Regions from separate parts of the Streptomyces sp. NPDC047869 genome, predicted to be linked through region 1. Evidence: riboswitches for the same ligand, from Rfam matches in the RefSeq annotation. Region 1 holds a riboswitch; each other region holds the start of a gene.
The links. A riboswitch is a leader RNA that binds a small molecule or an ion and turns the genes downstream of it on or off. The one in region 1 is predicted to bind cobalamin.

Region 1 (5,844 bases):
CTCGAGCGCCCGGACCGTGCCCCGGGTCCCCGGGACCACGACCAGGTCCGCGTCCGCCAGCTCCTCCGGCCGGTCCACGAACCGCACCACGACGCCCGGTTCGGCGGCCAGCGCGTCCACATCGGTGAAGTTGGACATCAGCGGGACCGCGCACACGGCGACCCGCAGCACGTCGTCTCCGACCGGAGGAGCCACCGTGGACTCCCGCACGGTGCCGCGCAGGGAGACCCGCAGTCCGTCCTCCTCGTCGATGCCGAGCCCGTGCCGGAACGGCAGCACGCCGTACGTCCGCCGTCCGGTGAGCCCGTGGAGCATGTCGAGGCCGGGCTCCAGCAGGGAGACGTCGCCCCGGAACTTGTTCACCAGGAAACCGGCGACCAGTTCCTGGTCCTCGGGCGACAGCAGGGCGAGGGTGCCGAAGAAGGAGGCGAAGACGCCGCCGCGGTCGATGTCGCCGACCACGAGGACGGGCAGCCGCGCGCCCCGCGCGATCCCCATGTTGACGATGTCCGTCCGCCGCAGATTGATCTCCGCGGGCGAACCGGCCCCCTCACAGATCACCGCGTCATACGTGCCCCGCAACTCGGCCAGGCAGTCCAGCACCGTGCCCAGCAGCCGCTGCTGGCGCCCGCCGTGGTAGCCGCGCGCGCTCATCTCGCCCACCGGCCTGCCCAGCAGCACCACCTGGCTGCTCTGTTCACCGCCCGGCTTGAGCAGCACGGGGTTCATCAGCGCGGTCGGCTCCACCCGGCAGGCCTGCGCCTGCATCGCCTGTGCCCGCCCGATCTCGGCGCCCTCGCGCGTGACGAAGGAGTTGAGGGACATGTTCTGCGCCTTGAACGGCGCCACCTTCACACCCTGGCGCACCAGCCAGCGGCAGATCCCGGCCGTCACGACGCTCTTGCCGGCGTCGGAGGTGGTGCCGGCGACGAGGAGACCACCGTTCACTTGCCACGTCCCTTCGCGAGGAGGCGCGCACCGGCGGTGACACCGAGCGCGAGCAGGCCGACGCGGCGGGAGAGCGTCACGGCCCGGTCGATGTCGGCGACCCGGACGGCCCGCCCGGTGCAGCCGCCCAGTACGGGCCGGTGTTCCACCCGGCCGGCGTAGGAGAGCGTCCCGCCGAGCCGCACGCCCAGGGCGCCCGCGAACGAGGCCTCGACGGGACCGGCGTTGGGGCTCGGGTGCTTGGCCGCGTCCGCCCGCCAGGCCCGTACGGCACCCCGCGGGTCCGGTCCGGCCAGCGCGGCGAGCACGGCCGTCAGCCGGGCCCCCGGCCACCCGGCGAGGTCGTCGAGCCGGGCGGAGGCCCAGCCGAACCGGCGCAGGCGCGGCGACTTGTGACCGACCATCGCGTCCAGGGTGTTGACGGCCCGGAACCCGAGCAGCCCCGGCACCCCGCCCACGGCACCCCACACCAGCGCGCCCACGACGGCGTCGGAGGTGTTCTCGGCGACGGACTCGACCACGGCCCGGGCGATCCCGTCGGCGTCCAGCGCCTGCGGGTCCCGGCCGCACAGATGGGGCAGCCGCGCGCGGGCCGCCGTCACGTCCCCGGCCTCCAGCGCGCGCCCGATGGCCCGGGCCTCGCGGGCCAGCGAGGTGCCCCCGACGACGGCCCAGGTGGCCACGCCGGTCAGCGCGGCGGAGGCGACGGGGGAGCGGCGCACGGCCCGTCGGGCGACGAGCCCGGCGGCCACGGCGCCGCCGGCGCAGACGGCGGTGTGCAGAGCGCCCCAGCCGCGGTGGTCGTGCCACAGCACGCGTTCCACGGCAGCGGCCGCCCGCCCGAACGCGGCGACCGGATGCCCGCGGCGCGGATCGCCGAGGAGCAGGTCACCGAGAAGGCCGGCGGCGGCGCCGTACGCGTAAGCGCGATCGGCACCCATCGGCTCAGCCGGCCGTGGGCGCGGAGGCGGGACTCTCGTGACAGGCCCTGGTAAGGGTCCTCGATCTGCGGCCGAGCATGGCGATATGTGTCCTCACTCAGGGTGTCCGCGCCCTGGTTCGACGAAGCCGGCGGTGAGAGTTCCTGGCTCCCGGGGATCACTCCCCGGTCACAGTGGCGGGACCGCGCCGGATTCGCACCGGCTTCCTCTCCTGCCGCCGTACATGGCCCGGGCAGTCCACCACGCGCCCCGAAGGGCCGTCAACTTGCCTTTGACCTGCGAGGGGAGAGTGTGCTCAGCCCCACACCGGCGAGATCCGGGCATGGAAAAGGCTCCCTGCCGGAACGCACCGGCGGGGAGCCTCTTCGAGGGTGGCTCGGGTCAGGGCTTGGCCACGATCAGGTAGATGCCGTAGGCCACGGCCGCCGCGCACGCCGCGAAGCACACGTACGCGCCGGTCACGGCGAGCGCCGCGGACCCGCCCTGCGCCGCCGCCCTCTCCCGCCGGGACAGGCCGTTGACGCCGAGGGTGAACAGGGCCACCAGGCCCACCGTGAAGGCCAGGCTGACGCCGAAGACGGAGCCGATGGCCGCCCAGTCGATCTTCATGTTGCTTTTCCTCCGGTAACCGGGTCAGACGGTGGCGGCCGGGGGCACGGCCGTAGCGGCCGGTGCCGTGACTTCGGCGACGGCCGGGGCCGGGCCGCTGGACTGCGACGGGAAGCTGATGGCCGGCCCCTCGGTGAGGGTGACGGTGCCGGCCGGCGGCGGGGTCACCGCGGCGATCGCGGTGGTCACCACACCGGCGGGCTCGGCGGCCTCGTCGGTGCCGTTGACGTTGGTGTGGTCGACGACCTCGCGGCGGGAGCGCTTCCAGATGGCGGCGCTGGAGCCGACCAGGAAGACCGCGACGACGGCGGTGCCCCAGTCACCGAGGTCCGTGACGGACTCGGCGAGCGCCCCGACCAGGGCGGCGGCCGGCAGGGTGAGGACCCAGGCGACGGCCATGCGGGTCGCGGTGGACCAGCGGACCACGCCGCCCTTGCGGCCCAGACCCGCGCCCATCACGGAGCCGGAGACGACGTGGGTGGTGGACAGCGAGAAGCCGAGGTGCGAGGAGGCCAGGATGGCCGTGGCGGCGCTGGTCTGGGCGGCGAAGCCCTGGCGCGACTCCAGCTCGGTCAGGCCCGTGCCCATGGTGCGGATGATGCGCCAGCCGCCGATGTAGGTGCCGAGCGCGATGGCCATGCCGGCGGAGAGGATCACCCAGGTGGGAGGGTTGGAGCCCGGGGCGATGGCACCGCCCGCGATCAGCGCCAGGGTGATGATGCCCATCGTCTTCTGGGCGTCGTTGGTGCCGTGCGCGAGGGAGACCAGTCCGGCGGAGGCGATCTGGCCGGCGCGGTAGCCCTTGCGGGTGGCGTCGCCCTCGGCCTTGCCGCCGATCCCGTAGGAGAAGCGGGTGGCGAGCATGGCGGCAAGTCCGGCCACGACCGGGGCGGCGACCGCCGGCAGCAGCACCTTGGTGACCAGGACGTCGCCGTGGACGGCGCCGAAGCCCGCCGAGGCGACGGTGGCGCCGATCAGGCCGCCCATCAGGGCGTGGGAGGAGCTGGAGGGCAGTCCCACCAGCCAGGTCAGCAGGTTCCAGAGGATCGCGCCGACCAGGGCGGCGAAGATGACCTCGGGACGGATGCCGTTCTCATCGACGAGACCCTTGGAGATCGTGTTGGCGACCTCCACGGAGAGGAAAGCGCCCACAAGGTTGAGCGCGGCGGACATGGCCACCGCGACCTTGGGCTTCAGCGCGCCGGTCGAGATGGTGGTGGCCATCGCGTTGGCGGTGTCGTGGAAACCGTTCGTGAAATCGAACGCGAGTGCGGTTACCACCACAATCGCGAGGATCAGCGAGAAGCTTTCCATTTACCCAGGCAATCGTTCGAGCGTCATTGGCGGGTCGAACGTAGGCAACCTGGGTGAACGGAAGGTGAACTGGGTCAGGCGTGGGGGTGTCGGTAACGGGGGTTCGGGATTCCGCTCCGAGCGGCCGGCCGGGGCGCCCCTTGGCTACCGGCCCCGCGCGAAGGCCCGCAGCCGGCTCGGCGGTGGCCCGTGAAAGAGATTCTGGTCACCCGGCAGGCCGCCCTCGGTGCCGTACTGCCAGAAGGTCCAGGACGACCAGCCGCCGGGCAGTGATCCAGGTCCTGACGTGCCGTGACGGGCGATCCACAGCGGGTGGTCGGAGGCGAAGGCGCGGCTGCCGCCGGTGCAGGCGGCCCACCACTGGGCGGTCGTGTAGATCACCGGGCGGCGGCCGGTGAGCCGGTCCAGTTCGTCGCTGAAGGAGCGGATCCAGCCGACCATCCGCCGGTGGCCGAGCCCGTAGCAGAGGTGCCTGCTGTCGTACGGGTCGTATTCGATGTCGAGGGCCGGCGGCAGGGTCCAGCCGTCCGCCCGCCAGCCGCCGCCGTGCCGCACGAAGTACGCGGCCTGCGCGGCGCCCGAGGACTGGTCGGGGCGGGCGAAGTGGTACGCGCCGCGGATCAGGTGCGCCCGGCGTGCGCCCGCGTAGTGCCGGGCGAAGTAAGGGTTGCGATAGGTCGTGGACTCGGTCGCCTTGATGTAGGTGAACCGCGCGCCGTCCGACCGGGCGGCGGGCCAGTCGACGTGGCGCTGGTGCGAGGACACGTCGTGTCCCCGGGGCAGACCGGCCGCCTCCGCCGCCGAGGGCCCGGCGGCGGAGGCGCACTGGGTGCCCGCGAGGGCGAGCGCCGCCGCGGCGGCCGCGACGGCGGCCACGCGACGGCGGAGGCGGGAGGGCGAGCGGTCGCGGGCCATGCGTCCCCCTGGTGCGGCGGTGAGGCGTCGGGCGGCTGCGGGCATTAATGATCATTAGATGCCTGGCTCTGGCCCGATTAAGTGCATTTATGGGCGTTGCACGCGGGTGTCCACTCCTCCGGCGGCACCGGTTCCGGCCGGAACTCCGCCGCCGGCCCGCCCCGCACCGGACGGGCTGGCAGGATCGCGGTATGGCCGGACAGTGGCGGGACGCGCGGGAGCAGCAGGAGCGGAGCTGGGCGGCGCTGGTCGGGACGGCCCGCCGGACCGTGGCCGACGGGCTGGTCGTCGGCACCTCCGGCAACGTCTCCGTCCGCGTGGGGGATCTGGTGCTGGTCACCCCGTCGGGCGTGCCCTACGACCGGCTCACCCCGGCCGACATCACCGGCGTCGACCTCGACGGCCGGCAGGTGCTCGGCACCCTCGTGCCGACCAGCGAGCTGCCCATGCACCTCGCCGTCTACCGCACCACCGACGCCCTCGCCGTCGTCCACACCCACGCCGTGCACGCCACGGCCGTCTCCACTCTCGTCACCGAGCTGCCCCCGATCCACTACATGACCGCCGCCCTCGGCGGTTCCGTGCGGGTCGCCCCCTACGCGGCCTACGGCACCGACGAACTGGCCCGGAACATGCTCGCGGCGCTGGCCGGCCGCTCCGGCTGCCTGCTGGGCAACCACGGCGCGATCACCTACGGCGCCACCCTCGACCAGGCCTACGACCGCACCGCCCAGCTTGAATGGATGTGCCGGCTGTGGCTGACGGCGTCCTCCGTGCCGGGCCTCACACCCGCTCTGCTGACGGAGGCACACATCGCCGAGGCCGGGGCACGCTTGAAGGGATACGGCCAACGGAGGTGACCCCTTGTCGTCGCACAGCCACCCGCTCCGTCCGCCCGCCGCCCGGCTGCCCTTCGGCCGCCGCCCCGGGCCGCCCGGCCCGCTCCTCCGGCTGGCCGGTTCCGGCGCCCCCCACGACACTGGAGCCGTGCGCACCGTCAGAGCGACCGCCGCCGCCCTCGGCGCCGTCCTGGCCGCCGGCGCGGCATCCGTCGCCGCCGGCCGGCTGGCCAGTGACGCCGCGCTGAAGGCGTCCCCGGGCCGGCCGCTGCCCACCG
Region 2 (5,844 bases), on a different contig from region 1:
GCGACCGGTCCGGACAGCACCTGGTACGCCTCGCTGCGCCGGCCGTCCTGGCAGCCTCCGCCGTGGGCGTTCGGCCTGGTGTGGACCCCGCTGTACGCGTCGATCGCCTGCGCGGCGGGCCACGCCCTCGGGCGCGCCCCGGACCGGCGCCGGCGGGCAGGGATCGTTCGCGACCTGGGGGCGAACCTGGCGCTGAACGCGGCATGGAGCCGGCTGTTCTTCGCCCACCGCGCCCCGAAGGCGGCGCTCGCCGGCGATGTGCTGCTGAACATCGGCAACGCCCAGCTCATCCGGCAGATCGCCCGCACCGACCGGGCCGCGGCCGGAGCCCTGCTGCCCTACGCCGCCTGGTGCGCCTTCGCGGCGGCCCTGAACGCCTCCATCGTCCGGCTCAACCGCTGACGGCCTCCGCACCGGCGTGTCACGCCTGCGTACAGTGGGCCGTATGCGACGTCAGTCAAGAAACCCGGCGAACCACACATGAGGGACTTCTCCGCCGCGCTGGACGACGGCGCGCTGTTCGGGCTCGACGCCCTGCCCGGCGTCGCGTCCTCCGGGGACGAGCCGGGACGGATGCCGGCCACCGGCCCGCTCTTCCGTGACTCCGACGCCGCCCGGCGGCTGCTTCCCGTGCGGACGATCTACGCCGAGCCCGCCGCCGCTGCCTCGCCCCGCGGCCGCCAGATCCTCGCCCGCCACCCTGCCGCGCGTGTCGTCGAGGTGGACTCCCATTGGCGCGTTCCCGAGCTGCACGGCGACGAGGGGAACGTCGGGCGCTGGGTGCGGGTGAAGGGCGAGACGCTGGTGCTGGGCGAACGCAAGACGCTCACCACGCGGCCCAACGGCCGCTCCGCCGACTGGATCGCCCCCGGCCCGTCCAACGGCTGTGCGATGGCCTGCGTGTACTGCTACGTGCCGCGCCGCAAGGGATACGCCAACCCCGTCACCGTCTTCACCAACATCGAGCGGATCATCGGCCACCTGGGCCGCCACATCGCGCGGCACGGGCCCAAGCGGGAACCCAACCAGTGCGACGAACAGGCCTGGGTCTACGACATCGGCGAGAACGGCGACTGCTCGGTGGACGCGCTGATCTGCGACAACACCGCCGATCTCGTGCACGCCTTCCGGCAGTGGCCCACCGCCAAGGCGTCCTTCGCCACCAAGTTCGTGAACCCGGATCTGCTGGCACTCGATCCGCGGGGCCGCACCCGCGTCCGGTTCTCGGTCATGCCGGGCGAGGACTCCCGGCTGCTGGACATCCGGACGTCACCGGTGGCCGAGCGCGTCGCCGCCGCGGCCGACTTCCTTGACGCGGGGTACGAGGTGCACTTCAACCTCTCCCCCGTGGTGCTGCGCCCCGGGTGGCAGGAGGCCTGGGCCGAACTGCTCCGGCGGCTCGACGACGTGCTCCCGGACCGGGTCAAGCGGCAGGCGGCCGCCGAGGTGATCATGCTGACCCACAACCGGGAACTGCACGAGGTCAACCTCGGCTGGCATCCGCGCGCCGAGGACGTGCTCTGGCAGCCCGGCATCCAGCAGGGCAAACGCTCCGAGAACGGGGCGCTGAACGTGCGCTACGACCACCTGGTCAAAGCGAGGGCCCTGGACGACCTGCGCCGGCTCGTCGCGGCGCACGCTCCCTGGCTGCGCATCCGGTACGCCTTCTGAACCCGGCCCCGCGGACCGCCTCCGACGTCGGCCGGGGATCCGCCGACGACGTGTGAGGCACCGGCCCGCGAGCGGACCGGTGCCTCACGCCGGGGCGCGGGGTGCCTCAGTGGTGCGCGGCCGGAGCGCGCGGACCGGCGTCCTGCCGCTCACCGGCCGTGCGCTCGGCGGTGAGCACACGTTCCGCGAGGACGCCGAAGACCAGCCCGAACGCGGTCCACAGGGTCGCCTGGACGGCCAGTGCCGCCAGGCGGAACTGCCACAGCAGGCTCGGGGAGAAGTCCTTGGGGACCTCGTCGACGGCCGGCAGGAACGCGTAGGCGAGCCCGGCGGCCAGCAGGAAGAACGCGCCCGCGGCCACCGTCGCGTTCCAGTTGCCCAGGCGGGGGGCGAGCCGCTTGCCGAGGATCACCGTGGCGACCGCCAGCAGCACGCTCAGGACCATCATCAGGAAGTACAGCGTCGTGCGCTTGCCGATCGTGTCGGGGTCGCCGACGGACGGCGGGTTGGCCGGGTACTTCAGGAACGGCACGACGTAGACGGCGACGAGGCCGGCGGCCGCCAGGAGCAGCGCGCTCGCGCGCGGCCCGAAGCGGCCGATGCGGCCCAGCGCGAAGCAGTAGGCGAGGGCGGCGATGCCGCCGAACGCGATGCCGTAGAGGAGGACGCCGGTGGACAGGCCGGCGGTCGACTGCATCGTGCGGGAGACCGCCTCCACGCCGTGTTCGTGGGAGTGCGCCTCTTCGTAGGCGATGGCCGAGTCGACACGCGGCTCACCGAGGAAGTAGGCGACGACGAGGGCGAGCAGGCCCGCGGCGAGTCCCGCGAGCATGCCACGCACCAACAGGTTCCGGACAGTTGCCGAGTTCATGAGCTCGTGCGCTTCCTCGCCCCGGTCAGTGGCAGGGGAAGCCGAGCAGATGCCGGGCGTCGTGCACCCACTCGTGCACGTTCTCGCCGGACATCACGGAGGTCGCGCCCTGTTCGGCGCCGACGAAGTACAGCAGGACCAGCATCAGGACGCCGAAGAAGACCGCCCAGGGGGCGATGGCGCCGATCGGCAGCTTGGCGGGGATGACGGTGGGGTTGGTGCTGGGCTGAACGGCGGACTGCGCCATGGCAGGACCTCCTGGGGAACTCGCGTCCCTGCTCGGTGGTGCACGGGACGACGGGCGGGTCTGACTTGCCCGGCCCGCACCAGGAGTGGTGTGAACGGGGCTTACAGTGGCGCGACCGTGCCGGATTCCCACCGGCTTCCGCATTCCGTCGTCGATATCGCCGAGAAGGTACCGCGAAGCGCCGGTGCGGCCAAGGGCGCACGGGTGCGGAGCGGTGCGCCCCGCGGCCGCCGTACGCTGTGAAATCCCTGTGCCGAAAGGGTTGTTGACCATGCAGGCGACCTCATGACGAGCCGAGTGATGTTGATCTCACCGGCGATGAACCCGGCCCTGCGGCAGGCCCGCTTCGACGACGGGTGCTCACTCGACGCGGCGGGCGCCGCGCGCGCCCGGTCGGCCGCGGACGGACTGCGGCCGGCCGCCGAGGCCCTCGTCTCCCCCACGGCCCGCTGCCGGGAGACGGCGGCCGCGCTGGGTCTCGACGCACGTGCCGAACCCGCCCTGGCCGGCCTCGACATGGGCCGCTGGCGGGGGCGGACACTCGAGGAGGTCGGCGCCGCGGAACCGGAGGCGCTGGCCCGGTGGCTGGCCGACCCGGCGGCGAGCCCGCACGGCGGCGAGTCGGTGCGCCTGCTGTGCGCCCGGGTCGGGGGCTGGCTGGAGGAGGCCGCCCGGTCCGCCGGCCGCACGGTGGCGGTGGTCGAGCCGGAGGTCGTGCGCGCCGTGACCGTGCGGGTGCTCGGCGCTCCGGAGGCCGCCTTCTGGCGGATCGACGTACCGCCCCTGACCGCTGCCGGGTTCACCGGCCGGGCCGGGCGCTGGAACCTCACGCCGGCCACCGTCCTGGGCGGGACGAGCGGCAAACCGGAGGGCGTCCCCGACCGCTGAGGAACGCCACCGCCCCCTGGACGCCGTGGCGGCCGGCCGTGAGACTGGGCCGGGTCCGACGCCCCCGGCTCTCCAGGACGGTGACCATGCAAGAGGAACTGCCCCGCGTCGAACTCACCCCACAGGCCGCGGAGTTGGTACGCCGGCTGCGGGCGGAGCACGGACCGCTGATGTTCCATCAGTCCGGCGGCTGCTGCGACGGCAGCGCGCCCATGTGCTACCCGGACGGCGAGTTCCGCACCGGCGGTTCGGACGTGATGCTGGCCGAGCTGGCGGTGGACGGCGTCGAGGAGCCCGTGACCTTCTGGATGTCGCGGAGCCAGTACGAGGCCTGGAGCCACACCCGGCTGATCGTGGACGTCGTACCCGGACGAGGGAGCGGTTTCTCGCTGGAGGCACCCGAGGGGGTGCGTTTTCTCACCCGTTCTCGCGTAGTCGACGCCTAGCCGCCCCGCACGTCACCGTCGTCTGGTGCACTTCCCCTGAGCACTGACGGCAGTTGACGAGGCATCAGGGGGCGCGATGAATCGGGACGGGCGGACGGCGGCGGGCAGATCGGTTCTCACGGTTCTCACGGCGTTCGGCGTACTGGCCGGCGCTGCCCTGGCCGGGGCGGCGCCGGCCGGTGCCGTGCCGGCCGGCGGACCCGGCAGGCGGATCGCTCCCGGGGTGACGTACCGGGAGTTCGACATCACGGCGGCGGCCGGACGGACCCACGCCCATCTGCTCACCGTCGACCTGGCCAATCCACACGTCCGGACGGACCTGCTGCATCCCGGGGCGGTGGCGGCCCGGGCGACCGTGTCCCGGCTGGCCGACACGGCCGGCGCGGTCGCGGGTGTCAACGGCGACTTCTTCGACATCACCGAGACCCAGCACCCGGGCGTCGAGGCGACCGGTGCGACCGTGGGCCCGGCGGTCGCGGGCGGTCAGGCGCTCAAGGCGGCGGTGCCCAAGGGCCAGCGGTTCGGGCCGGCGCTGCCGCCCGGGACCACCACGCGGGAGGTGCTGGGCGTGGGCACCGACCGGCGGGCGCGGATGGACCGCCTCTCCCTCACCGGCTCCGTGACCACACCGCGGGGGAAGCTCCCGCTGGGCGGCCTCAACCAGTACGCGCTGCCGCAGAACTCCGTGGGCGCCTTCACCTCCCGGTGGGGCGGCGCCTCCCGGGTGCGCGCCATCTGCGGCACGGACACCGACCGGGCGGCGGGCTGCGGGACGGACACCTACGAGGTGAAGGTGCGCCACGGCCGGGTGGTCGGCGCCGCCGGCACCCCGGGCGGCGGTCCGATCCCCTCGGGCACCACCGTCCTGGTGGGCCGCGAACAGGGGGCGCGGGAGCTGCGCGAGCTGGCCCCGGGCGACGCGGTGACCGTCACCCACGGCCTGGTGGCGGCCACCGCCAAGGTCCCCTACGCGTTCGCGGTCGGCGGCTACCCGGTGCTCCGCCACGGCACGCCGCTGTCCGGACTCGACGACACCGCCTCCGCCGTACGCACCGTCGCGGGTCTCAAGGGCGGCGGCCGTCAGCTGCTGCTGCTCGCGCTGGACGGCGCCGACGACTCCCGCAGCGGCCTGACGATCGCCGAGGAGGCGGCCACCATGCGCGGCCTGGGCGCCTCCGACGCGTTCAACCTCGACGGCGGCGGGTCGAGCGAGATGGTCACCCGCGACGCGGGCGCGAGCGGGGTGACGGTCCGCAACCACCCGAGCGGCGGCGCCGAACGCCCGGTGCCCAACGGCATCGGGGTCTTCTCCGGCTGACCCACGGCTCACGGCCGCGGGCTGGTCACGGCCGCAGGCTGCTCACCAGGTCGGCCGTCGCGGTGAGCCCGCTGTGGATGGTGGGCGCCATGCTGGTGCTGGCCAGGTAGAACCCGAGCAGCATGCAGACCAGGGCGTGCGACATCTTCAGCGCGCCGTTGCGGATGAACACCACCGCCAGGATCAGGAGCAGCAGCACCACAGAGATGGAAATGGCCATCGTCAACCTCCTCCGCCACGCCCCCTTGAACGGCGTTCGGCCGTAAGTGTGGCGTAGCGGAGGGTTTGTCCGGGTGGCTGACGTGTCCTCCGATCGTGTGATGTCAGGCGGACGGGTGTGCGTCGAGGAATGTCCCCAGGCCGGTGAGGTCGTCGGTGTCGAGGTGGTCGACGCCGGCCGCGG
Region 3 (5,844 bases), on a different contig from region 1:
CTGGGCCCACGGCACGCACGGCGGTGACGGCTGGAAGGCCGGCGGCCACTACACGCCCGGCACCGGCGCGGGCACCGAGACCGGCACCGACCGCTGCCAGTTCTCGCTGGACGGCGTGAACTTCTTCGACTCGGTGAAGGTCGACGACCAGAACCTCAGGCCGAGCGAGGACGGCAAGGTCCACGTCAAGGTCCGTGCCGCCGGGGACGCCGCCGGCTGCACCGCCTCGCTCGCCTCCTACCTGGCCCACGGCGCGAGCTTCGCCACCTCCGGTGAGCAGGTCTTCGTCGACTTCGACACGGTGGCCGTCAAGCCGGGCGAGACCGACTCCCTCGACATCTCGGTACCGGACGCGGGCTGCTTCGCGCAGATCGACCTCTACCGGGGCGCGGTCAGGTTCGACGGCAAGTCCGGCGCGGACGACGGCTTCGAGCACGGGGCCCTGCCCGAGGGCCCGGACCACCCGGTCATCAAGGACAAGCTGATCGCGGCCTGGAACGGCGGCACGAAGGACTGCACCAGCGTCCCGGAGGAGCCGCAGTCCCCGTCGCCGAGCGCCCCCGCGGAGGAGTCCGCACCGCCCGCGCCGAGCGCCTCGGAGTCGCCCGCGGCGCCGTCCCCGGCCTCCTCGGAGTCCGCGCCGGCCCCGTCGGCCTCCGAGTCGCGGGCCGGCTCGGCGCCCACGCCGGACGGTGGCGGTGACGACGGCGGCGACCTCGCGGAGACCGGTGGCGGCGGCAACTCGGGCCTGATCGCGGGCGGAGCCGCCGTGCTGGTCGCGGGCGGCGCCGCGTTCGTGGTCCTCGCGCGCCGCAGGCGGGGCGCCCAGGGCTGACCGCCCGCCTCCTCACGCACACCACGACCCCCGCCGCTCGCGGCAGCCGCGAGGCCTGCGAGACGGCGGGGGTCGTTCCGTATGTGATCTTGAGTACCCGCGCCGATGTGCGGCTGTACGGACGGGCGTTCACCTGCCTACGGTGGGCGGGCCGTGGTGCTCGGGAAGTCGGTGACGGCCCCTCAGGGGTCCATGCCGACGCGGCCCTCGCCACTGTGATCGGGGAGTTCCCGTCCCGTCCGGCGTCCGCCGGGCCACTGGCCGTGTCCACGGCTGGGAAGGCAGGGACGGCGAACGCACCACCCCGTAAGCCAGGAGACCGGCCACGGCAGCTCACGAGATGATCCACGAGGTGCTGGAGCGTGAATCCGATGGCCGATGCCGCTGCCTTCCGATGGCGACGCGAGGACACGATCAGAACGGCGGGGCTGCTGGCGGTGATCGCCGCCCTGCACGTCGTCGCCTTCGGGGTGCTGTTCCTGCTCGTCGCCCCCGGGCACTACAAGGTCGGGCAGGACGTCTTCGGCGTCGGCCTCGGCGTCACCGCCTACACCCTCGGCATGCGGCACGCCTTCGACGCCGACCACATCGCCGCGATCGACAACACCACCCGCAAGCTGATGGCCGACGGCAGACGGCCGGTGTCGGTGGGCTTCTGGTTCGCGCTGGGGCACTCCAGCGTGGTGGTGCTGCTGGCCCTGCTGATCGCGGGCGGCACCCGGCTCGCCGGCCGGGTCATGGACGAGCACTCGCGCACCCACCAGGTGCTCGGCTTCATGGGCACGACGATCTCCGGCACCTTCCTCTACCTCATCGCCGCCCTCAACCTGGTCGCGCTGGCCGGCATCCTGAGGGTGTTCCGGGCGATGCGGTCCGGTACCTACGACGAGCGGGAGCTGGAACAGCACCTGGACTCGCGGGGCTTCATGAACCGCGTGCTGGGGCGGCTGACCAGGTCGGTGTCCCGGCCGGGGCAGATGTTCCCGCTGGGCTTCCTGTTCGGGCTCGGCTTCGACACGGCCACCGAGGTCACGCTGATGGTGATGGCCGGTTCGGGCGCGGCGGCCGGACTGCCCTGGTACGCGGTGCTGTGCCTGCCGCTGCTCTTCGCCGCCGGGATGAGCCTGTTCGACACCCTCGACGGCACGTTCATGAACTTCGCCTACCAGTGGGCGTTCTCCAACCCGGTCCGCAAGGTGTTCTACAACCTCACGATCACCGGTCTGTCCATCGCCGTCGCCTTCTTCATCGGCACCATCGAGCTGGTCGGGGTCCTGCACGAGAAGTTCGACCTGGGCGACGCCGTGACCGGCTGGATCGCCGGGCTGGACCTGGACAGCGTCGGCTACGTCATCGTCGGGCTGTTCGTGGTGGTGTGGGCGGCGGCGCTGGCGTACTGGCGGCTGGCGCGGGTTGAGGAACGCTGGGCGGCACGGGTCCCGGCGACGTCCGACTGACCCCGGACCCGCGGCCTGCCCTTCCGGTTCCTCACCCCGTCTGTCCCTGAGGCCCCCCGACGGTCTCCAGGTACAGCTTCACGAAGCGGTCCACGTCCACCTGCAACGCCACGTCCACCAGGGCCTGTTCGCGGGCTCCCTCGTGGATCTCGGACTCGCCGGGGCGGGGGCGGCGGTCGACGAGCGTCTGGCCGCGGGCCGGACCGGGCGCGAGGCAGACCTCGACCGGCAGGCGCCGGGTGGTGATGCCCGCCGGATCGGCGACCGCGCACACCGCGCCCGCGTCACCGAGTCCGCCCGCCTCCTCGGCCTCCGGCTCGCCGCCCTGCGCGGTGGGCCGGTGGGCGAGGAGCTCCCCGGCCAGCCGGGTGCCCGGATCGGCGCTGCCGCGCAGCCGGTGCACATCGGTGCCGGGCACGACGACCCGCATGAAGACGTCCAGTCCGTACATCGTGATCGGCACTCCGGCGGTGAGCAGCACCGCCGCCGCCTCGGGGTCGTGCCAGACGTTGAACTCGGCGACCGGCGTGGCGTTTCCGGTCGCGACCGCGCCGCCCATGAACACGATCCGCTCGATGTTGCGGGTCACCTCCGGGTGGGTGCGCAGCAGCAGGGCGATGTTGGTGAGCGGGGCCGTGGGCACGAGGGTGACCGGGCGGGGGGAGGCCAGGATCTCCCGGCGGAGCAGGGTCACGGCGTCCACGTCGGCCGGGGTGCGGGTGGGCGCGGGCAGGCCCAGGTCGCCCATGCCGTCCGAGCCGTGCACGTGCCGGGCCGAGCGGGCGGGTTCGATCAGCGGGCGCTCGGCGCCGCGTGCCACGGGGATGTCGGGGGCACCGGCCCGCTCCAGCACCGTCAGGGTGTTGCGGACCACCCCGTCCACGTCCGTGTTCCCGGCCACGCAGGTGACGGCCCGCAGATCGATCCCCGGGTGGCGTACGGCGAACAGCAGGGCCAGGGCGTCGTCGACGCCGGTGTCACAGTCGATGATCACAGGAATACCGGACTGCCCGGCCACGACGGACTCCTTCCGCCACCGCGGCCCGAGGACTCGCCACGAAGGCCCCCTCAGCCTACGGCCGCCCGGCATTCCCGGCCGCACGGCGATCGCGGGCACCCCGGAGGCGGACATCCGGGCGATCCCCGTCCAGCCCCGTCCGGACAGCCGGGAACGGGCCCCGGGGGCGGGCCTGGGAGCCGAGGCGCGTTCACACAGCGCTCGCACCGAACCGGTGCCGAGGCGGCGGTGCCGAGGCGGTGGTGCCGAGCCGGTGCCGAGCCGGGTGCCGAGGCGGCGGTGCCGAGGCGGCGGTGCCGAGGCGGCCGGACAGCCGCGGGACGCTCGCCGACGCGCCCGATGCCGCCGGACCCGCGTTCTCACCCGGACGGCCCGGAGCGCTGGTGGGCCGGTGAGGGCGGTGGTGCCGTGAGAGGTGGCACCACCACCGGCCGCACAGGAGGCCCACCGATGACCGCCGCGATACGCCCCCGTGCCCTCCCGCTCGCCGCTCTCGCGGCCGGCCTCCTCGCCCTCACCGGCTGCGCGGCCCTGGGCCTGGAGCACCCGCCGACCGCCGAGCAGCCGCTGCCCACCATCGACACGGCCTCGCCCACGCCGAAGGCGTCCGGCCGGGGCGACGGCGCCCTGCTCACCGACGATCAGGCCCGGGCCGCGCTCCTCACCCAGAACGACCTCGGCGCCCCCTGGTCGGCGACGCGCGGGGCGGCCACCTGGCGCGACGCCCTGCTGAAGGCGAGTTCGCGGACGGCGGAGTGCCAGCGCCTGCTCGACGCGCTCTACGCCGACGAACTGCTCGGCGCCCCCGGCCGGGTCGCCGTCGGCCTGGACGACGCCGACACCGACGCCCAGCTCCGCTACCAGATCGGCGCGCGCCGCCCGGCCGACGTCGACGCCGCCCTGGCCTGGCTGCGGACGATGCCGGCGAAGTGCGCCCGGTTCACCGCCACCACGGAGACCGGCCTGGTGGAGGACGTCCAGGTGCAGGAGGCTCCGCTGCCGGAGGTCGGTGACGCGCGCCAGGGCCTGCGGCTCACCCTCTACACCACCACGTCCGGCGGCCAGGACGTCGTCCTCACGATGGACGTGGCCGCCGTCCGCGTCGGAGAGGACTCCTTCGCGCTCACCAACGGGGGCCTGGGCGACGTGCCGAACGAGGCGACCCAGGCGGCCGTCCAGATCGGCGCACTGCGCCTGGCGGACGTCCGCAAGCAGGGCCGCGCCGAGGTCTGACAGGCCCGGAGAGCCCGGGCCAGCGCATCAGGGGGCGCCCGGCCGGCGTCCGGGAACACGGACCACGACCGGAACCGCGCCGAGCCCCGGCCCGGAAGCCGTCACAGCGGGGGCTGGGCCGGAGCCGGGCCGAGGGTGGTGGTGCCCGGGGCGGTGCGGTGCCCCAGGCCGGTGCGGTAGGCGTCGAGGGCGGCTTCCACCCGGCCGGTGCGGCGCAGCAGGTCGCCCAGCAGACGGCACAGGTCGGCGAGGTCGCCGGCCGCCCCGGCCCGTTCCAGCAGGCTGAGGGCGCGGACGTAGTGCTCCTCGGCCGCCTCGGTGTCCCGGGCGTCCTCGGCGATGATGCCAAGGAGGCGGTGCGCGGCGGCCGCGTGGACGGCGCCGCGCTCGGAGGAGAAGTCCCCGAGGACCCCGTTCAGCAGCTCGGCCGCCTCGGCGGACCTGCCGCGCCGGTGCAGGACGTCGGCCAGCTCGACGGCGGCCTGGCTGCCGTAGAGGGCCGCCCGGGTCTGGGAGAACATCGCGAGGGCCTGCCGCAGCTCGGCCTCGGCGCGGTCCAGTTCGCCGTTCTGGGCGCAGACGTAGCCGCGCATCCAGTGGCAGTTGGCGAGTTCGGTGCGGAGCTGGAGCTGCCGGTTCAGCTCGGCGGCCTTGGCCAGGGAGGCGTCGGCCTCGGCGAGGCGGCCCTCGGCGAGCAGGGTACGGGCGACCGTGCGGTGCATCCGCGCGATCAGCGCCGGGTCGGCGACCTGCGGGGCGAGCGCGAGGGCGAACTCGGCGGCCTGGGCGGCACGCGCGTGGGCGCCCATGTCCATGTAGGGGCCGATGACGCCGGCGTAGAGGAGCAGCAGGGCGTCCGGGTCGTGCAGGCCGCCGCGGTTCAGCTCGTCGAGAGCGGTCTCCAGCAGGTAGACGGCGTAACGGAGTTCACCGGCGAGGTAGTGGGAGACCGCCCGGCCGCGGACGGCCGGCACCCGGGCGGGCAGCGACTCCCCGGCCAGCCGCTCCTCGGCCCGTTCGAAGTGCTCGCGGGCCCGGCCCAGCTCGCCCGACTGCAGTGCGGTCTCGCCGAGTCCGAGCAGCGCCGTGGCCTGCTCGGCGAGCAGCCCGTGCGCCTCCGCCTCGGCGAGCAGCCCGTTGTACTGGGCCGCCGCCTCCTCGCAGTCGCCGTCGGCCAGAACGCGCTGGGCCTCGGCCAGCCGCAGCCGGAGGCCGGTGGCCAGGTGGGCGGGCCGGCCGACGGCCAGCTCCTCGAAGGCGACCCCGAGCCGGCCGGCGATGTGCCGCAGCGCCTCGTCGGA
Region 4 (5,844 bases), on a different contig from region 1:
TGATGGCGTCCCGGTAGCGCTCGTAGAAGTCCGGGTAGCGCATCGGGCGGAGAGTCAGCTCGAAGCCGGGGTCGAGCAGGTTCTTGGCTTCGCTGGTCATCACTGGCAGGCCTCGCAGGACTCGGGGTTCTCAAGGGAGCAGGCGACGGCGTCGGGGTCGGCGGCCTGCTGCACGGGGATGGGGGTCTGGGTCTGCGCCCGGGCGGCGCGGGCGATCCGGGTCGCCGGGCGCGAGCGCAGGTAGTACGTCGTCTTCAGGCCCGACTTCCAGGCGTACGCGTACATCGAGGAGAGCTTGCCGATGGTCGGCGTCTCCAGGAACAGGTTCAGCGACTGCGCCTGGTCGAGGAACGGGGTCCGGGCCGCCGCCATGTCGATCAGACCGCGCTGCGGGATCTCCCACGCCGTGCGGTACAGGGCCCGTACGTCCGCCGGGATCCAGGCGAAGTCCTGCACGGATCCGTTGGCGTCGCGCAGCGCCTCGCGGGTGCGGGCGTCCCACACGCCCAGCTCCTTCAGCTCCCTCACCAGGTACGAGTTGACCTGAAGGAACTCGCCGGACAGCGTCTCGCGCTTGAACAGGTTGGACACCTGCGGCTCGATGCACTCGTACACGCCCGCGATGGACGCGATCGTGGCCGTGGGCGCGATGGCCAGGAGCAGCGAGTTGCGCATGCCGACCTCGGCGATCCGTGCCCGCAGGGCCGCCCAGCGCTCCGGCCAGGTGAACTCGACCCCGTAGTGATCGGGGTGCAGGACGCCCTGCGCGGTACGGGTCTTCCGCCAGGCCGGCAGCGGGCCGTTGCGCTCGGCGAGGTCCGCGGAGGCCTCGTACGCGGCGAGCATGATCCGCTCGGCGATCCGGGAGGACAGGGCCCTGGCCTCGGGGGAGTCGAAGGGCAGCCGCAGCTTGAAGAAGACGTCCTGCAGGCCCATCGCGCCCAGCCCCACCGGACGCCAGTTGGCGTTCGACCGGCCCGCCTGCTCGGTCGGGTAGAAGTTGATGTCGACCACGCGGTCGAGGAAGGTGACGGCCGTGCGGACCGTCTCGTCGAGCCGCTCCCAGTCGAGGCCGCCGGCCGCCGTGTCCACGAAGGCGCCGAGGTTGACCGACCCCAGGTTGCAGACCGCGGTCTCGCCGTCGTCCGTGACCTCCAGGATCTCGGTGCACAGGTTGGAGGAGTGCACGACGTGGCCGGCGGTCGCCGTCTGGTTGGCGGTGCGGTTGGCGGCGTCCTTGAAGGTCATCCAGCCGTTGCCGGTCTGCGCGAGGGTGCGCATCATGCGGCCGTACAGGTCCCGGGCGGGCATCGTCTTCTTCGCGAGCCCGGCGGCCTCCGCCCTGCGGTACGCGGCGTCGAACTCCTCGCCCCACAGGTCCACCAGCTCCGGCACGTCCGCCGGCGAGAACAGCGACCACCGCTCGTCGGCGTCGACCCGGCGCATGAACTCGTCCGGGATCCAGTGCGCGAGGTTCAGGTTGTGCGTACGGCGGGCGTCCTCACCGGTGTTGTCGCGCAGCTCCAGGAACTCCTCGATGTCGGAGTGCCAGGTCTCCAGGTACACGGCGGCGGCGCCCTTGCGCCGGCCGCCCTGGTTCACCGCGGCCACCGAGGCGTCCAGCGTCTTCAGGAACGGCACGATGCCGTTGGAGTGCCCGTTGGTGCCCCGGATCAGCGAACCGCGGCTGCGGACACGGGAGTACGACAGGCCGATGCCGCCGGCGTGCTTGGAGAGGCGGGCGACCTGGTGGTAGCGGTCGTAGATGGAGTCCAGCTCGTCCAGCGGGGAGTCGAGGAGGTAGCAGGACGACATCTGCGGATGCCGGGTGCCGGAGTTGAAGAGGGTGGGGGAGGAGGGCAGGTAGTCGAGGCGGCTCATCAGCCCGTAGAGCGCGGCGACTTCGTCCACGGAGCGGGCGGTGTCGTCCTCGGCCAGCCCGGCGGCGACGCGCAGCATGAAGTGCTGGGGCGTCTCGATCACCTGGCGGGTGATGGGGTGGCGCAGCAGGTACCGGCTGTGCAGCGTGCGCAGGCCGAAGTAGCCGAAGCGGTCGTCGGCCGCCGGGTCGACCAGCGCGTCGAGCCGTTCGGCGTGCAGCCGTACGAACTCCGCGGTGCGGTCGGCGATGAGGCCCTCCCGGTGGCCCACGGCGACGGACCCGGTGAAGGACGTGACGCCCTGCGAGGCGGCCTCGGCGCGGATGGAGACGGTCAGCAGCCGGGCGGCCAGCCGGGAGTAGGCGGGGTCCTCGGAGATCAGTCCGGCGGCCGCCTCCGTGGCCAGCTCGCGCAACTCCGCCTCGTCGGCCCGGGCGGACCGGCCGCGCAGCGCGGCCGCGGCGACCCGGCCGGGGTCGGCGTCGGGGAGGTCGGCGGTCAGCTCGGTCAGGGTCCGCAGCAGCGCGGTACCGGGACCGTCGGTCTCCACCGGGGCTCCGCTCGCCGGGGTGGCTGAAGCCGGGTCGGCTGGCGCGATGGTCACGTGGGGCTCTCCCTCGCTCGGCACGGGGCCTTGCGGAGGGCAGGGGTCAGCGCGAGCGCGCACGGCGTCGCGTCCCCGGCCCATTCCACGAGGCCCGGACGTCGATGAGCACCCGGACCGGACGGCCGGGCGCGCGCTGCCGACAGGTCCTCGGACTGAAACAGGCGTGCGGAAACACGCAAGTACACCGTTGCGGGACAGTTCCGGATTCGCACCGGATTCCCCTGCGGCGACAGCGAGCATGAGCATACATCTAGTGCCGGGCTGTCGTGTCACCCCCACATGTTGTGCCTGTTGCGTGTTGTGGTGGCTCCGCAGGGTCAACTCGCATGACAGCGGGCCGCCGTGGGAGGTGCCCTCGGCGGCCCGCTGCGGGGTGGTTCGTGGCCGGCTCGCGCTAGTGGGCGCTGCCCGCGGTGGCCGGCGGGAGTTCCACCTCGACCCCCGGGTCGCCCGCGTCCGCCGTGTAGTCCTCCGGCCGGGTCTCGTCGAGGCCCTCCGGGGCCTTCACGGCCTTCAGGACGAAGGTGAGAACCACGGTGACCACGACGTTGAGCACGAACGCGGTGAGGCCGATGTAGCCGATCTCCCCGATGCCCGGGATCTCCTTCGCGGAACCGCCGAAGTGCTTCTGGGTCGGCGAGGCCACCCCGTACGCGGCGAGCGTGCCGTACACCATGCCGACCGCCCAGCCGGCGAGCAGCGCCCAGCGGTGGAACCAGCGGGTGAACAGGCCGCCGACCAGGGCCGGGAAGGTCTGCAGGATCCAGATGCCGCCCAGCAGCTGGAAGTTGATGGCGACCGTCTTGTCCATCGTCAGGACGAAGACCAGCGCGCCCACCTTCACCAGCAGCGACACGATCTTGGAGACCCGGGTCTCCTCCTTCGGCGTGGCGTCCGGCTTGATGAAGTCCTTGTAGATGTTGCGGGTGAACAGGTTCGCCGCCGCGATGGACATGATGGCCGCGGGCACCAGGGCGCCGATACCGATCGCCGCGAAGGCCACACCCGCGAACCAGTCGGGGAACATGTCCTCGAACAGCTGCGGGATCGCCAGCTGGCCGTTGGTGACCTTCACCCCGGCCGCGATCGCCATGAAGCCGAGCAGGGCCAGCAGACCCAGCATCAGCGAGTACAGCGGCAGGAGGGTGGTGTTGCGGCGGATCACCTCACGGCTCTTGGACGACAGGGTCGCGGTGATCGAGTGCGGGTACATGAACAGGGCGAGCGCGGAACCGAGCGCCAGGGTGGCGTACGTCCACTGGCCCGCCTCCGGCGGTGCGAGCGCGCCGCGCGGCTTGCCGGTCGCCGGGTTGACCTGGCTGAAGGCGTCGCCCGCCTTGGCGAAGACGTCGTCGAACCCGCCCAGCTTGATCGGGATGTAGATGATCGCCACCGCGATGACGATGTAGATCAGCGTGTCCTTCACGAACGCGATCAGGGCGGGGGCACGCAGACCGGACGAGTAGGTGTACGCGGCCAGTACGCCGAAGGCGATCAGCAGCGGCAGGTCCTTCACGAACCAGTTGGTGCTCTCGCCGCCGCCGACGCCCATCACGTCCAGCACCGCCTGGATGCCGACGAGCTGGAGCGCGATGTACGGCATCGTCGCGAGGATGCCGGTGACCGCCACGGCCAGCGACAGGCCCTTGGAGCCGAACCGCCCGCGTACGAAGTCAGAGGTGGTGACGTAGCCGTGGCGGTGCGAGACCGACCACAGGCGGGGCAGGAACGTGAAGATCAGCGGGTAGACGAGGATCGTGTACGGGACCGCGAAGAAGCCGGCCGCGCCCGCCGCGTAGATCGCCGCCGGTACGGCGACGAAGGTGTACGCCGTGTACAGGTCGCCACCGAGCAGGAACCACGTGATCCAGGTGCCGAACGACCGTCCGCCCAGGCCCCATTCGTCCAGGGAGTGCTCGTTGTCGGCCTTGCGCCAGCGTGCGGCCAGGAAGCCCATGACCGTGACGGCCAGGAAGAAGAAGATGAAGACGCCGAGCGCGACGCCGTTGACGCCGTCCTTCACTTCGCCGCACCCCCGTTCCGGGCACCACGGGCGCGCTGGTCACGCTGCCACAGCTTGTACGCCAGCATCGTGAGCGCGGTGGAGATGACCACCCACAGCATCTGGTACCAGTAGAAGAACGGGATCCCGATGAACGCGGGATCCGTCTTGGCGTACGAGCCGACCCACAGCAGCGCCACGAAGGGCGCGACGAGACTCAGGCCGATGACCACCCGGACCGGTGTCACCACCGGTGGTCTCACTTCTTGCGTTTCGGACATGCCACGGCTCCGTCCCCTCGCTGATCACCTGTGTAATGCGCAGGCAATCTAGGTGACGCCGTCACGGAAGCGGAAGACCTCGTCCGCATATCGGCACATCGATTTCGCGTGCGGAGCGTGAAGGTCCTGGGCGCCGGTCAGTCCTGAGGACGCTTCAGGCGGGCGACGAACTTGTACCGGTCACCCCGGTAGACGGACCGCACCCACTCCACCGGCCGGCCGGCGTGGTCCAGGGAGTGGCGGGAGAGCATCAGCATCGGCAGACCGACGTCGGTGCCGAGCAGACCCGCCTCGCGCGGGGTGGCCAGCGAGGTCTCGATGGTCTCCTCGGCCTCGGCGAGATGGACGTCGTAGACCTCGGCGAGTGCGGTGTACAGGGACGTGTACTTCACCAGCGAACGCCGGAGCGCGGGGAAGCGCTTGGCCGACAGATGGGTGGTCTCGATGGCCATGGGCTCGGCGTTGGCCATGCGCAGCCGCTCGATGCGCAGCACCCGGCCGCCGGCCGTTATGTCGAGCAGCTCGGCGAGCCGGTCGTCGGCGGTGATGTACCCGATGTCCAGCAGTTGCGAGGTGGGCTCCAGGCCCTGGGCGCGCATGTCCTCGGTGTAGGAGGTCAGTTGCAGCGCCTGGGACACCTTCGGCTTGGCGACGAAGGTGCCCTTGCCCTGGATGCGCTCGAGCCGGCCCTCGACGACGAGCTCCTGCAGGGCCTGCCGGACGGTCGTGCGGGAGGTGTCGAACTCGGCCGCCAGCGTGCGCTCCGGCGGGACCGGCGTGCCCGGCGCCTGCGTCTCTGTCATGTCGAGCAGGTGCTTCTTCAAGCGGTAGTACTTGGGCACGCGCGCGGTACGGACCGTCGTGCCGGTCTCGTGCTCCGCGCTGCTGACGTCGGTGCTCATGCTCTGCCTTCCCGGCTCCGGATGCCGAAAGCGACCGACCGACCGTCGGCCACGGCTCACATCGTGGCACGGCTTCGTGTGGCGGGCTCCACCCGCACGCTCCGTGATCTCCTCTGTATACCGGCGCACCCTCTGCTGGTCTAGTCCAGCGGCCCCGGCGCCACCCCCTGGC

Region 2: linked by a shared signal. The riboswitch ahead of AB0924_RS18440 (CbtB-domain containing protein) and the one ahead of AB0924_RS21450 (cobalamin biosynthesis protein) in region 1 are both predicted to bind cobalamin.
Region 3: linked by a shared signal. The riboswitch ahead of AB0924_RS01385 (HoxN/HupN/NixA family nickel/cobalt transporter) and the one ahead of AB0924_RS21450 (cobalamin biosynthesis protein) in region 1 are both predicted to bind cobalamin.
Region 4: linked by a shared signal. The riboswitch ahead of AB0924_RS09490 (ribonucleoside-diphosphate reductase subunit alpha) and the one ahead of AB0924_RS21450 (cobalamin biosynthesis protein) in region 1 are both predicted to bind cobalamin.

What each region holds. Positions count from the first base shown of each region.
Region 1 covers NZ_JBEYRK010000016.1:53,538-59,381, reverse strand. The annotation lists gene AB0924_RS21455 (cobyric acid synthase) at 1-948, opposite strand, end outside; gene AB0924_RS21450 (cobalamin biosynthesis protein) at 945-1,889, opposite strand; cobalamin riboswitch at 2,006-2,147, opposite strand; gene AB0924_RS21445 (hypothetical protein) at 2,271-2,498, opposite strand; gene AB0924_RS21440 (inorganic phosphate transporter) at 2,523-3,812, opposite strand; gene AB0924_RS21435 (GH25 family lysozyme) at 3,957-4,727, opposite strand; gene AB0924_RS21430 (class II aldolase/adducin family protein) at 4,919-5,587, shown strand; gene AB0924_RS21425 (alpha/beta fold hydrolase) at 5,715-5,844, shown strand, end outside.
Region 2 covers NZ_JBEYRK010000013.1:10,159-16,002, forward strand. The annotation lists gene AB0924_RS18425 (TspO/MBR family protein) at 1-402, shown strand, start outside; gene AB0924_RS18430 (spore photoproduct lyase family protein) at 481-1,671, shown strand; gene AB0924_RS18435 (CbtA family protein) at 1,778-2,542, opposite strand; gene AB0924_RS18440 (CbtB-domain containing protein) at 2,568-2,789, opposite strand; cobalamin riboswitch at 2,825-2,969, opposite strand; gene AB0924_RS18445 (histidine phosphatase family protein) at 3,075-3,677, shown strand; gene AB0924_RS18450 (DUF779 domain-containing protein) at 3,764-4,123, shown strand; gene AB0924_RS18455 (phosphodiester glycosidase family protein) at 4,200-5,441, shown strand; gene AB0924_RS18460 (hypothetical protein) at 5,467-5,661, opposite strand; partial or broken gene AB0924_RS18465 (hypothetical protein) at 5,765-5,844, opposite strand, start outside.
Region 3 covers NZ_JBEYRK010000001.1:295,815-301,658, forward strand. The annotation lists gene AB0924_RS01380 (LAETG motif-containing sortase-dependent surface protein) at 1-835, shown strand, start outside; cobalamin riboswitch at 973-1,178, shown strand; gene AB0924_RS01385 (HoxN/HupN/NixA family nickel/cobalt transporter) at 1,207-2,292, shown strand; gene AB0924_RS01390 (nucleoside hydrolase) at 2,324-3,310, opposite strand; gene AB0924_RS01395 (hypothetical protein) at 3,761-4,543, shown strand; gene AB0924_RS01400 (helix-turn-helix transcriptional regulator) at 4,645-5,844, opposite strand, start outside.
Region 4 covers NZ_JBEYRK010000005.1:195,073-200,916, forward strand. The annotation lists gene AB0924_RS09485 (ribonucleotide-diphosphate reductase subunit beta) at 1-100, opposite strand, end outside; gene AB0924_RS09490 (ribonucleoside-diphosphate reductase subunit alpha) at 100-2,484, opposite strand; cobalamin riboswitch at 2,608-2,746, opposite strand; gene mctP (monocarboxylate uptake permease MctP) at 2,882-4,510, opposite strand; gene AB0924_RS09500 (DUF3311 domain-containing protein) at 4,507-4,770, opposite strand; gene AB0924_RS09505 (GntR family transcriptional regulator) at 4,908-5,672, opposite strand.